One region of the Quadrisphaera sp. DVD1 genome, then DNA from elsewhere that is predicted to be linked to it. Evidence: predicted binding sites of a transcription regulator. Region 1 holds the regulator's gene; each other region holds the start of a gene.
The links. The regulator HrcA, encoded in region 1, represses chaperone genes, less so after heat shock. The targets are predictions, from matches to a motif close to GNTNGCACTCGGNNNNNCCGAGTGCNANC.

Region 1 (3,377 bases):
ATCCCCCACATCCGCTGGTCGGCGGGGCTCATCTCCCCCTGCGCGCCGACCGTGCCGTACGTCGGGGGCTGGCCGCCGTAGGGGGGCTGGCCGTAGGGGGGCTGGCCGTACGGGGGCTGGCCGGGGGGTGGCTGCTGCCCGCCGGGCGGCGGCTGCTGCCCGTAGGCCGGCGGCTGCTGCCCGTACGGGGGGTGGTTCCCCGGGCTCTGCTCGGACACGACTCCTCCTCAGGTGGCGCGGGGGCGCTCCCGCGGCCCGACCAGTCTCCCGGCTCGCGACGCCGGGGTCCAGCGCCTCACCGGTCCAGCGGGTCCTCGGTGACGAAGTCGATGAGCTGCTCCACCCGCCCGGACAGGTCCGGCTCGAGGTCGGCGATGGTGTCGACGCTGGCGAGGATCCGCTTCCAGCCGCGCGCGACGTCGGCGGTGGTGGCGTGCGGCCAGCCGAGGGCCTGCAGGACGCCCTCCTTCCACGGCCGCCCGCGGGGGACCACCGGCCACGCCGCCAGGCCCAGGCGCCGCGGCCGCACGGCCTGCCAGACGTCGACGTAGGGGTGGCCGACGACGAGGACGTGCGGGGCGGCGCCGGGCACCGCGCGCAGGGCGTCGGCGACCAGCCGGGCCTCCTTGGTGCCGGTGATGAGGTGGTCGACGAGGACGCCGACCCGCCGGCCGGGGCCCGGGGAGAAGTCCGCGACGGCCGCGGCCAGGTGGTCCACGCCCTCCAGCCCCTCCACGACGACGCCCTCGACGCGCAGGTCGTCGCCCCAGACCTTCTCCACGAGCTCGGCGTCGTGCTTGCCCTCGACCCAGATCCGCGACCCGCGCGCGACCCGCGCCCTCGTCCCGGCCACGGCCACCGAGCCGCTCGCGGTGCGCCCGGGAGCCACCGGGCCGCGCGCCGCGGGAGGCGCCACCGGTGGCGCGGTCAGCCGCACCGGGGCGCCGTCGAGGAGGAACCCCGGGCCCAGCGGGAAGCTGCGGGTGCGTCCGCGGCGGTCCTCGAGCACCACCACGTGCACGCCGCCCACCTTCTCCACCCGCACCACGGCGCCGACCCAGCCGGTCTCGACGTCCTCGACGACGAGCCCGCGCTCGGCGGGTGCGTCGGTGGTGCGGGGGCGGGTGCGGTGGTGCGCGGGAGGGGCGCTGCGCACGGCGTCACCGCCCCAGCCGCCGTAGAGGGGTCGGGCCGGGGGGTTGCGCGGCGCAGCAGGCACCGTCCGACGCTACCCGCGCCGCGGCCGACCCGGCGTAGGATTGGCACTCCGCGAACGCGAGTGCCAACCACTGACGACCGCCACGACGGGAGGCCGGATGACCGACGACCGCCGACTGGCCGTGCTGCGCGCGATCGTGGAGGACTACGTCGCCACCCGCGAGCCCGTGGGCTCGAAGGCGCTCGTGGACCGCCACGCCCTCGGCGTGTCGCCGGCCACCATCCGCAACGACATGGCGGCCCTGGAGGACGAGGGGCTGATCGCCCAGCCGCACACCAGCGCGGGGCGGGTGCCCACCGACAAGGGCTACCGGGTCTTCGTCGACCGGCTCTCCGGCGTCAAGCCGCTGTCCCCGGCCGAGCGGCGGGCGATCGAGCGGCTGCTCGGCGAGGCCGCCGACCTCGACGACGTGCTCGACCGCACGGTGCGCCTGCTCGCCCAGCTCACCCACCAGGTCGCCGTCGTGCAGTACCCCTCGCTCTCGCGCTCGTCGGTGCGGCACGTCGAGCTCGTCGAGCTGGCCCCGCGCCGCCTCCTGCTCGTGCTCATCACCGACACCGGCCGGGTCGAGCAGCGGATGGTCGACGTCGGGGCCGAGACCGCCCCCGACCTCGTTCCCGAGCTGCGCGGGCGGCTCAACGCCGCCACGGCCGGACGCCGTCCCGAGGAGGCCGCCGGGGCGCTCGCGGCGCTGCCGGAGGCGTTCCGCCCCGAGGACGCCGGGGCGGTCACCGCCGTGGTGGCCGCGCTGCGCTCCAGCCTGGAGAGCACCCGCGAGGAGCGCATGGTCCTGGCCGGCACCGCGAACCTCGCGCGCGCCGGCAGCGGCTTCTCGACCTCCCTCGGCCCGGTGCTCGAGGCGATCGAGGAGCAGGTGGTGCTGCTGCGCCTGCTCTCGGAGATGGCCGACGACCCGGCCAGCGGGGTCTCGGTGCGGATCGGCCGCGAGATCACGCACTCCGGCCTGGCCGAGGCCTCGGTCGTCAGCAGCGGCTACGGCCCCGGTGGCGAGGTCGTCGCCCGCCTGGGCATCCTCGGTCCGACGAGGATGGACTACCCGACCACCATCTCCGCGGTGCGCGCCGTGGCGCGCTACCTGACCAAGGTGCTGGCCCAGTGAGGCACCTCACCCCGACCTCCGATCGGAGCGACTCACGCCCGTGAGCGACCACTACGCGGCGCTCGGCGTCTCCCGCGACGCCAGCACCGACGACATCAAGAAGGCCTACCGCAAGCTGGCCCGCCAGCTGCACCCGGACGTCAACCCCGGGGAGGGCGAGCGCTTCAAGGAGGTCTCGGCCGCCTACGAGGTGCTGAGCAACCCCGACAAGCGACGGGCCTACGACCTCGGCGGCTCCGGCGGCTCCGGGGGCATGGGCGGCGGCTTCGGCCAGGGGTTCGGCGGCTTCGGCGACATCTTCGACACGATCTTCGGCGGAGGCGGCGCCCGCGGGCCGGTCTCGCGCACCCAGCCCGGCTCCGACGCGCTGATCCGCCTCGAGGTCGACCTGCGCGAGGCCGTCTTCGGCGGCGAGCGCGAGATCACCATCGACACGGCCGTGGTCTGCCCGGTCTGCGACGGCAGCTGCGCCCAGCCCGGCACCCACCCGCAGACCTGCGACGTGTGCGGCGGCCGCGGCCAGGTGCAGCGCACCGCCCGCACCCTGCTGGGCCAGGTGGCCACGAGCTCCCCGTGCCCGGCCTGCCACGGCTACGGGACCGTGCTGCCCTCCCCGTGCACCGAGTGCTCCGGCGAGGGCCGGGTGCGCCAGCGCCGCAGCCTGACCATCAAGATCCCGGCGGGCGTGGACACCGGCACCCGGATCCAGCTGGCCTCCCAGGGCGAGGTCGGCCCCGGCGGCGGCCCCGCCGGCGACCTCTACGTCGAGGTCGTCCAGCGCCCGCACGAGCTGTTCACCCGCCGCGGCGACGACCTGCACTGCACCCTGGCCGTCCCGATGACCGCCGCCGCGCTGGGCACCGTGCTCGTCCTCGACACCCTCGACGGCGAGCGCGACGTCGAGGTGGCGGCCGGCACGCAGCCGGCGGAGGTCATCACGATGCGCGGCCTCGGCGTGACGCACCTGCGCTCCGGCGGCCGCGGCGACCTCCACATCCACGTCGACGTGCAGGTGCCGACCAAGCTCGACGACGAGCA
Region 2 (3,377 bases), on a different contig from region 1:
GGCGGCATGTACACCGCGAACACCATGGCCTCGGCCGCTGAGGCGCTGGGCATGTCGCTCCCCGGCTCCGCGGCCCCGCCGGCCACCGACCGCGTCCGCGACGGCTACGCCCGCAAGTCCGGCGAGGCCGTGGTCAACCTCCTCGCGCACGGGATCACCGCCCGCCAGATCATGACCAAGGAGGCGTTCGAGAACGCGATCTCCGTGGTGATGGCCCTGGGCGGCTCGACCAACGCCGTCCTGCACCTGCTGGCGATCGCCCACGAGGCCGAGGTCGACGTGACCCTGGCCGACTTCGACCGGATCGCCGACCGCGTGCCGCACCTGGCCGACGTCAAGCCCTTCGGGCGCCACGTCATGGCCGACGTCTACCGCATCGGCGGCATCCCGGTGGTCATGAAGGCGCTGCTGGACGCCGGCCTGCTGCACGGCGACTGCCTGACCGTCACGGGCCGCACGATCGCCGAGAACCTCGCCGACATCGCGCCCCCGGACCCCGACGGCGCAGTGCTGCGGGCCATCTCGAACCCGATCCACAAGACCGGGGGGATCACCATCCTCGGCGGCACGCTGGCCCCCGGCGGCGCCGTGGTGAAGTCCGCGGGCTTCGAGTCCGACGTCTTCGAGGGCACCGCGCGGGTCTTCGACCGCGAGCGCGCCGCCATGGACGCCCTCGAGGACGGCACGATCGCCGCCGGCGACGTCGTGGTGATCCGCTACGAGGGCCCCAAGGGCGGTCCGGGCATGCGCGAGATGCTCGCCATCACCGGCGCGATCAAGGGTGCGGGCCTCGGCAAGGACGTCCTGCTGCTCACCGACGGCCGCTTCTCCGGTGGCACGACCGGCCTGTGCGTCGGGCACGTCGCCCCGGAGGCGGTGGACAGCGGGCCGATCGCCCACGTGCGCGACGGCGACCGGATCCGCCTCGACGTCGGCACGAAGCGGCTCGACCTCCTCGTCGACCCCGCCGTGCTCGCCGAGCGCGCGCAGGGCTGGGCGCCGGTGCCGCACAAGTACACCCGCGGCGTGCTGGCCAAGTACGCCAAGCTCGTCGGGTCGGCGTCCGGCGGGGCCGTCTGCGACTGAGGTGCCCACCCCTCGGGCACCCCGTCTCACGATGTGGGACGGGGTGCCCTTGGGGCTGACACGCGCGCCGGTGCGGGTCTAGGGTCGCGCCATGGGCACGGTCCGGGTAGTACTCGCGCAGCGCGCGAGCTGACGCCGACGTCTGACGACCTGCCGCGCGCGACCCTCCGCCGTCCTCGCCGTGTCGAGGGCCGGAGGGTCTTTGCATGCCCACACGCCACAGCAGTCCCCGCGGGAGGAACCCGATGAGCAGTCCAGGGAACAGCGAGCAGCCCGAGCGGATGACCGGAGCGGCCAGCCTGGTCCGCTCCCTCGAGCGCGCCGGCACCGAGGTGGTGTTCGGCCTGCCGGGCGGGGCGATCCTGCCCACCTACGACCCGCTCCTCGACAGCCCCACGCTGCGGCACGTCCTCGTGCGCCACGAGCAGGGCGCCGGGCACGCGGCCCAGGGCTACGCCCAGGCCACCGGCCGGGTCGGCGTCTGCCTGGCCACGTCGGGCCCCGGGGCGACCAACCTCGTCACGGCGATCGCCGACGCCCACATGGACTCCGTGCCGATGGTCGCGATCACCGGCCAGGTCGCGAGCACCGCGATCGGCACGGACGCCTTCCAGGAGGCGGACATCGTCGGCATCACGCTGCCGATCACCAAGCACAACTACCTCGTGACCGACCCCGACGACATCCCGCGCGTCGTGGCCGAGGCCTTCCACCTGGCCTCCACGGGCCGGCCCGGGCCGGTCCTCGTCGACGTCACCAAGGACGCCCAGCAGGCGATGACGACGTTCCAGTGGCCGGAGAAGGTGGAGCTGGCCGGCTACCACCCGGTGACCCGGCCGCACGGCAAGCAGGTGCGCGAGGCCGCGCGGATGCTCGCCGAGGCCAAGCGGCCGGTGCTCTACGTCGGCGGCGGCGTGATCAAGGCCGGGGCCAGCCGCGAGCTGCACCAGCTCGTCGACCTCTCCGGCGCCCCCGCGGTCACCACCCTCATGGCCCGCGGCGCCCTGCCGGACTCCCACCCCGCCAACCTCGGCATGCCCGGCATGCACGGCACCGTGGCGGCGGTGACGGCGCTGCAGAAGGCCGACCTCATCGTCAGCCTCGGCGCGCGCTTCGACGACCGGGTCACCGGGGTGCTCTCCTCCTTCGCCCCGGACGCGGCGATCGTCCACGCCGACATCGACCCCGCGGAGATCGGCAAGAACCGCCGGGCCGACGTCCCGATCGTCGGTGACGCCCGCGAGGTCATCAGCGAGCTGCTCGTCGCCCTGGCGGCCGAGCACGCCGCCGGCCGGCGGGCCGACCTGGGCGGCTGGTGGCGCCAGCTCGACCAGCTGCGCTCGACCTACCCCCTCGGCTTCGACGAGCCGGACGACGGCACGCTGTCGCCGCAGCGCGTCATCCAGCGCATCGGCCAGATCTCCGGGCCGGAGACGATCTTCGCCTCGGGCGTCGGCCAGCACCAGATGTGGGCCGCGCAGTTCATCAAGTACGAGAACCCGCGCACCTGGCTGAACTCCGGGGGCCTGGGGACGATGGGCTACGCCGTCCCCGCGGCGATGGGCGCCAAGGTCGGCATGCCCGGCAGCACGGTGTGGGCGATCGACGGTGACGGCTGCTTCCAGATGACCAACCAGGAGCTCGCCACCTGCGCCCTCAACAACATCCCGATCAAGGTGGCGGTGATCAACAACTCCAGCCTCGGGATGGTCCGGCAGTGGCAGACCCTGTTCTACGACGGGCGCTACTCCAACACCGACCTGCACACCGGCACCGGCGCGGCGCGGGGCCAGCGGATCCCGGACTTCGTCAAGCTCGCCGACGCCTACGGCTGCGTGGGGCTGCGCTGCGAGGACCCTGGTGACCTCGACGCCGTGATCGACAAGGCGATGAGCGTGGACGACCGCCCGGTCGTCGTCGACTTCGTCGTCCACCGCGACGCGATGGTGTGGCCGATGGTCCCCAGCGGCGTGAGCAACTCCGACATCCAGTACGCCCGCGACCTCACGCCCGTGTGGGACCGCGACGAGTCGGTCAGCCTCGAGAACGACGTCGAGCACGCCCGCGACGCCGACCCCTCCGTCCCCACGGGGAGGAGCTGGTGAGCCGCCACACGCTCTCGGTCCTCGTCGAGGACAAGCCCGCGGTCCTCACCCGGGTCGCCGCGCTGTTCGCCCGGCGCGGCTTCAACATCCACTCCCTGGCGGTCGGCCCGACCGAGCACGCCGACCTCTCCCGGATCACCGTCGTCGTCGACGTCGAGGACCTCCCGCTGGAGCAGGTGACCAAGC
Region 3 (3,377 bases), on a different contig from region 1:
GCCCGCTCGTCGTCCGCGCGCGCCGCCGCGGACGCCAGCTCGGCCCGCACCGGGGCCAGCGCCGCGGTCCAGCTCGGGTGCACGCCGTCCAGCCCCACCAGGGCCCCGCCCGCGTCCTGCTCCACCCCCGAAGGCTAGGGCCCGGGGAGAACGACACCGGTGTCGTCCGGTCCTACAGTGGAGGGGTGGACGCCGACCGCGACCCCGCGCCGTCGCAGCCCCCCGGCCTGTCGGAGCGCGACCGGGCGGTGCTGGAGTTCGAGCGGCGCTGGTGGAAGCACCAGGGCGCCAAGGAGCAGGCGGTGCGCGAGGCGTTCGACCTCTCCGCCACCCGGTACTACCAGGTCCTCAACGCCCTCCTCGAGGACCCGGCCGCGATGGCCGCCGACCCGCTGCTGGTCCAGCGCCTGCGGCGGCTGCGCGACCAGCGCCGCGCCGGGTCGGCGAATTCCGCCCCCGAGAGGGTGTGACTGCGTAGCCTCACGTTCTGTGAGCAGGCGCTACCCCCGCGACGAGTTCGACGCCCCCGTCCCCGAGGACGCGCGGCGCGGCGCGCACCGCGCCCGGCCGAGCCGGATCCTGCCCCTGGTGCCCTCGGCGCTCGTCGCCGGCGTGGCCGGGGTCGTGGCCCTGGGTGCGGTGAACCTCCTGGGCGGTGGTGGCGACGGGGCCACCACCGACCCCGGCACCGCCGTGGTCGCCTCCGAGCAGGCCCCGGCCGCCGTGGTCGAGACCGTGCCCGCCGACGTCCCCGCCGAGCCGGCCGCCCCCGCCGCCGCGGTGGAGGTCGTGAGCGAGCCCGTGGCCGAGGCGGACGAGGCGCCGGTGGAGGCCGACGAGGCCGACGAGGAGAGCGCCGAGCCGGACACGTCCGTGCCGCTGGTCGTGCTCAACGGGACGAAGACGACCGGTCTGGCGGCCAGGGCCTCCTCGGCGCTGCAGCGCCAGGGCTGGTCCGTGGCGAGCACCGGCAACGAGCGCGGCGCGACCGTGCGGTCCACCACGGTCACCTACGCCGACGCCGAGCTCGCGTCCACCGCCGCCGCGGTCGCCGACGACCTGGGCGCGGTGGCGATCGAGGACGCCGACGCCGAGAGCGGCTCGCTCACCGTCGTCCTGGGCCCCGACTGGACCCCCTGACCGAGGCGCGCGCCGGCGTCCTGACCTGCGCACCCGCCCCTGTTCGAGCCTGTGCACGACCCTCGCGCCGGCGGGGCCCGCCGCGCTAGCCTGCTCGCGGTCGAGCAGTTCTGTGTGAGCACGTCCTTCTGCACCTGCACGGGGGGCCGCACGGGGGTCCACGCGGATCCACGCGAACTCTCCAGACCCGGCGCGGGCGAACTGTCCGCGCTGCACCACCGCAGTGATACAGGAGCAAGGACATGGCTCAGGGAACCGTGAAGTGGTTCAACGCCGAGAAGGGGTACGGGTTCATCACCGTCGACGGTGGCCCGGACGTCTTCGTTCACTGGTCCGCCATCCAGATGGACGGCTACCGCTCCCTCGAGGAGGGCCAGGCCGTCGAGTTCGAGGTCGGCACCGGCCAGAAGGGCCCGCAGGCCGAGGCCGTCCGCCTCGCCTGAGGACTCGTCAGCGCGCGAACGGCGTCGTCCCGCGGGAGCGGGGCGGCGCCGTTCGCCGTCTCGGCCCCGTGGGGGTTTGCACTCGGGCGGTGAGAGTGCCAGTCTTGGGACTGGCACTCAGGACACCCGAGTGCCAACCACGACCTGGAGCCAACGCTCCTGGCCGTGCTGGTGAGCCGCTGAGGCCCGGGACGTGACCGGTGCTGGGGCGGCGTCCGTCGCGGGCACCGGCGCGGCCGACACCGCCACCCGTTCCGGGAGGACCATCCGCATGGCAAAGACCATCTCCTTCAACGAGGAGGCCCGCCGCGGTCTCGAGCGGGGCATGAACACCCTCGCCGACGCCGTCAAGGTCACCCTCGGGCCCAAGGGCCGCAACGTCGTGCTCGAGAAGAAGTGGGGCGCCCCCACGATCACCAACGACGGCGTGAGCATCGCCAAGGAGATCGACCTCGAGGACCCCTACGAGAAGATCGGCGCCGAGCTCGTCAAGGAGGTCGCCAAGAAGACGGACGACGTCGCTGGCGACGGCACCACCACCGCCACCGTGCTGGCCCAGGCCATGGTCCGCGAGGGCCTGCGCAACGTGGCCGCCGGGGCGAACCCGATGGCGCTGCGCAAGGGCATCGAGGCCGCCGTCGCCGCGGTCTCCGCGCAGCTGCTCGAGAACGCCGTCGAGGTCGAGACCCGCGAGCAGATCGCGGCCACCGCGTCCATCTCCGCCGCTGACCCGCAGATCGGCGAGCTCATCGCCGAGGCGATGGACAAGGTCGGCAAGGAGGGCGTGATCACGGTCGAGGAGTCGAACACCTTCGGCCTGGAGCTCGAGCTCACCGAGGGCATGCGCTTCGACAAGGGCTACATCTCGCCCTACTTCGTCACCGACTCCGAGCGCATGGAGGCCGTCCTCGACGACCCCTACATCCTCGTCGTCAACTCCAAGATCTCCTCGATCAAGGACCTGCTGCCGCTGCTGGAGAAGGTCACCCAGTCCGGCAAGCCGCTGGCGATCATCTCCGAGGACGTCGAGGGCGAGGCCCTGGCCACCCTGGTCGTCAACAAGATCCGCGGCATCTTCCGCTCGGTGGCCGTCAAGGCCCCCGGCTTCGGCGACCGCCGCAAGGCCATGCTGCAGGACATCGCGATCCTCACCGGTGGCCAGGTCATCTCCGAGGAGGTCGGCCTCAAGCTCGACACCGCGGGCCTGGACCTGCTGGGCCGCGCCCGCAAGATCGTCGTCACCAAGGACGAGACGACGATCGTCGAGGGCGCCGGTGACGCCGACCAGATCGCCGGCCGGGTCAACCAGATCCGCTCCGAGATCGAGCGCAGCGACTCCGACTACGACCGCGAGAAGCTGCAGGAGCGCCTGGCCAAGCTGGCCGGCGGCGTCGCCGTCATCAAGGCCGGCGCGGCGACCGAGGTCGAGCTCAAGGAGCGCAAGCACCGCATCGAGGACGCCGTGCGCAACGCGAAGGCGGCCGTCGAGGAGGGCATCGTCGCCGGTGGCGGCGTGGCCCTCATCCAGGCCGGCAAGACCGCGTTCGACGGTCTCGGCCTGACCGGTGACGAGGCGACGGGCGCCAACATCGTCCGCGTCGCCATCGAGGCCCCGCTCAAGCAGATCGCGATCAACGCCGGTCTCGAGGGCGGCGTCGTCGCCGAGCGCGTGCGCAACCTGGAGACCGGTCACGGCCTCAACGCCGCGACCAACGAGTACGTCGACATGGTGGCCACCGGGATCATCGACCCCGCCAAGGTGACCCGCTCGGCGCTGCAGAACGCGGCCAGCAT
Region 4 (3,377 bases), on a different contig from region 1:
ACCAGCACCACCGCGAGACCAGCACGACGAAGGCCCCCGCCAGTGGCGGGGGCCTTCGTCGTGCTCAGGGGGTCCTCAGCGGGTGCCGAGGGGGCGCTCCCCCGAGCCGCGCGCGGCTCGGGGGAGCTGGAGGTCAGTGACCGTGCCCGTGCCCGTGGCCAGCGGCCTCGGGCTCCTCCTCGGGCTGCTCCACCACGAGGGTGTCAGTGGTCAGCACCATGGCCGCGATGGAGGCGGCGTTCCGCAGCGCCGAGCGCGTCACCTTGACCGGGTCGATGACTCCCTGCGCGAGCAGGTCGCCGTACTCGCCGGTGGCGGCGTTGAGGCCGGAGCCGGCCTCGAGGCCGCGCACGCGCTCCACGGCGACGTAGCCCTCGAGCCCGGCGTTCTCGGCGATCCAGCGCAGCGGCTCGACCACCGAGAGCTGAACGATCCGAGCGCCCGTGGCCTCGTCACCGGTCAGCGACAGGGAGTCGACCGCGGAGGCGGCGTGCACGAGGGCGGAGCCGCCACCGGCGACGATGCCCTCCTCGATGGCCGCGCGGGTCGCCGAGACGGCGTCCTCGATGCGGTGCTTGCGCTCCTTGAGCTCGACCTCGGTGGCCGCGCCGACCTTGATGACGCAGACGCCGCCGGCCAGCTTCGCCAGGCGCTCCTGCAGCTTCTCGCGGTCCCAGTCGGAGTCGGTGCGCTCGATCTCGGCCTTGACCTGGCCCACGCGGGCCTGGACCTCGGCCGGGTCGCCCGCGCCGTCGATGATCGTGGTGTCGTCCTTGGTGACCACCACGCGGCGGGCGGAGCCCAGCACCTCGAGCCCGACCTGGTCGAGCTTGAGGCCGACCTCGGGGCTGACGACCTGGGCGCCGGTGAGGATCGCGACGTCCTGGAGGATCGCCTTGCGGCGGTCGCCGAAGCCCGGGGCCTTCACCGCGACGGCGGTGAAGGTGCCGCGGATCTTGTTGACCACGAGGGTCGACAGCGCCTCGCCGTCGACGTCCTCGGCGATGATGAACAGGGGCTTGCTGGTCTGCAGCACCTTCTCCAGCAGCGGCAGCAGCTCGGCGACCGAGGAGATCTTGCCCTGGGTGATGAGCACGTGGGCGTCCTCGAGGACGGCCTCCATGCGCTCGGAGTCGGTGACGAAGTAGGGCGAGATGTAGCCCTTGTCGAACTGCATGCCCTCGGTGAAGTCGAGCTCGAGCGCCATCGTGGAGGACTCCTCCACGGTGATGACGCCGTCCTTGCCGACCTTGTCGAAGGCCTCGGCCAGCAGGTCGCCCACGGCCGCGTCCTGCGCGGAGATGGTGGCGACCTGGGCGATCTCCTCCTTGCCGCCGACCTCGCGGGCGGTCTCGAGCAGCTGCGCGCTGATCGCGTCCACCGCGGCGTCGATGCCCCGCTTGAGGGCGGCCGGACCGGCGCCGGCGGCGACGTTGCGCAGGCCCTCGTGGACCATCGCCTGGGCCAGCACGGTCGCCGTCGTGGTGCCGTCACCGGCCACGTCGTTGGTCTTGGTGGCGACCTCCTTGGCCAGCTGGGCCCCGAGGTTCTCGTAGGGGTCCTCCAGCTCGACCTCGCGGGCGATGGTCACCCCGTCGTTGGTGATGGTGGGCGCCCCCCACTTCTTGTCGATGACGACGTTGCGGCCGCGGGGGCCGAGCGTCACCTTCACGGCGTTCGCGAGCGCGTCCACGCCGCGCTCGAGCGCGCGCCGGGCTTCGTCGTTGAACAGCAGCGTCTTGGCCATGTCTGACTACCTCGATCTGGTTCGGGAGGTGCTGGGCTGTGCGCGGACGGCGGACGCCCCGGGGCCCGGTGCGTACCGGGCCGCCGGGGCGCGCCGTTCAGGGGCCGGGGCGGCGGCTGGCGCCGCTCTCCGGCCGGTGGATCACTGGGTGACGATGGCCAGCACGTCGCGCGCAGAGAGCACGAGCAGCTCCTGGCCGCCGTACTTGACCTCGGTGCCGCCGTACTTGGAGTAGATGACCTTGTCGCCGACGGAGACGTCCAGCGGGACGCGGTTGCCGTTGTCGTCGATGCGGCCCGGGCCCACGCTCAGGACCTCGCCCTCCTGGGGCTTCTCCTTCGCGGTGTCCGGGATGACCAGGCCGGAAGCGGTCGTCTGCTCGGCGTCGAGCGGCTTGACGACGATGCGGTCTTCGAGCGGCTTGATGGAGACCGACACGTGCGGACCTCCCCTTCGCTTGTGAGGGTGGTGCTCTGACAGCGGTTCAGGTGGTGCGATGTCTGCGCCGCGCTGCGGTGCCGTCCGTCGTCGCGGTGCCGGCCGGCGCCGCCGCAGCAGCTGGCACCCTCACGGGGAGAGTGCCAGTGCGACTCTAGGACCGGCGTTAGCACTCGGTCAACCGGAGTGCCAGCCACCCGGGTGCTCGGGCGTGCGAGGATCGGGGCGTGGACGCAGCAGGGCTCTCGGCGCTGCTGACGCCGGAGGGCTGGGCCCTGCTCGAGGCGCTGCCGCCCTACCGCGAGGACGCCGCGATGGGCCTGGCCGAGCGCCTGCGCGGCGAGGGCGTCGACCCGGCGCTGGTGGCCGCGGCCCTGACGCAGTCCCGGCTGCGCGCCCGCGCCGAGAGCAAGTTCGGGCCGTTCGCCGCCGGCATGCTCTTCACCGTGGAGGGCCTGGCCCAGGCCACCCGGCTGGAGGTGGCGGCCCGGCACGCCCAGCGCTTCGCCCTGGCCGGCGTCGAGCGCGTGGCCGACCTGGGGTGCGGCATCGGCGGGGACGCGATGGCGCTGGCCGGCCTGGACCGCCGGGTGCTCGCGGTCGACCGCGACGAGACCACCGCCGCCGTGGCCACGGTGAACCTGCGCCACTGGCCCGAGGCCCAGGTGCGCCAGGCCGAGGCGATGTCGGTGGACCTGTCCGGCGTGGACGGCGCCTGGCTGGACCCGGCCCGGCGCACCGCCAGCGGCCGCCGCGTGCTCGACCCCCACCGGGCCTCCCCGCCCTGGGACGCCGTGCTGGAGGTCGCCCGCGCCGTGCCGGCCACCGGCGTCAAGCTCGCGCCGGGCATCCCGCGCGACCTCGCCCCGCCGGGAGCAGAGACCCAGTGGGTGTCGGTGGACGGCGACGTGGTCGAGGCGGCGGTCTGGTTCGGGCCGCTGGCCCGCCCGGGCCTGCGCGCCAGCGCGCTGGTGCTGCGCGACGGCGGGGCCACCGAGGTCGACGACGTCGGGATGGGCACCCCGGACGCCGTGCGCGACGCGTCCGGCGTGGGCACCTACCTCTACGACCCCGACGGCGCCGTCGTGCGCTCGGGCCTGGTCGGGCAGGTCGCGGCCCTGGTCTCCGGGCGGCTGCTGGACCCGACGATCGCCTACGTCACCTCCGACGTCCTCGTGCGCACGCCCCTGGC

Region 2: AC5FZL_RS06560 (acetolactate synthase large subunit) is a predicted target of HrcA. The motif match lies at 1,192-1,220, and genes of this name have one in related genera.
Region 3: groL (chaperonin GroEL) is a predicted target of HrcA. The motif match lies at 1,693-1,721, and genes of this name have one in related genera.
Region 4: groES (co-chaperone GroES) is a predicted target of HrcA. The motif match lies at 2,351-2,379, and genes of this name have one in related genera.

Annotation. Positions count from the first base shown of each region.
Region 1 covers NZ_JBZYWI010000023.1:12,239-15,615, reverse strand. The annotation lists gene AC5FZL_RS04425 (DUF4870 domain-containing protein) at 1-218, opposite strand, end outside; gene AC5FZL_RS04420 (DUF3097 domain-containing protein) at 296-1,219, opposite strand; gene hrcA (heat-inducible transcriptional repressor HrcA) at 1,317-2,339, shown strand; gene dnaJ (molecular chaperone DnaJ) at 2,380-3,377, shown strand, end outside.
Region 2 covers NZ_JBZYWI010000039.1:1,740-5,116, forward strand. The annotation lists gene ilvD (dihydroxy-acid dehydratase) at 1-1,086, shown strand, start outside; gene AC5FZL_RS06560 (acetolactate synthase large subunit) at 1,332-3,191, shown strand; gene ilvN (acetolactate synthase small subunit) at 3,188-3,377, shown strand, end outside.
Region 3 covers NZ_JBZYWI010000174.1:1,785-5,161, forward strand. The annotation lists gene AC5FZL_RS14940 (uracil-DNA glycosylase) at 1-125, opposite strand, end outside; gene AC5FZL_RS14945 (DUF3263 domain-containing protein) at 186-470, shown strand; gene AC5FZL_RS14950 (LytR C-terminal domain-containing protein) at 490-1,140, shown strand; gene AC5FZL_RS14955 (cold-shock protein) at 1,383-1,583, shown strand; gene groL (chaperonin GroEL) at 1,855-3,377, shown strand, end outside.
Region 4 covers NZ_JBZYWI010000067.1:10,980-14,356, reverse strand. The annotation lists gene groL (chaperonin GroEL) at 134-1,747, opposite strand; gene groES (co-chaperone GroES) at 1,889-2,185, opposite strand; gene AC5FZL_RS09510 (class I SAM-dependent methyltransferase) at 2,413-3,377, shown strand, end outside.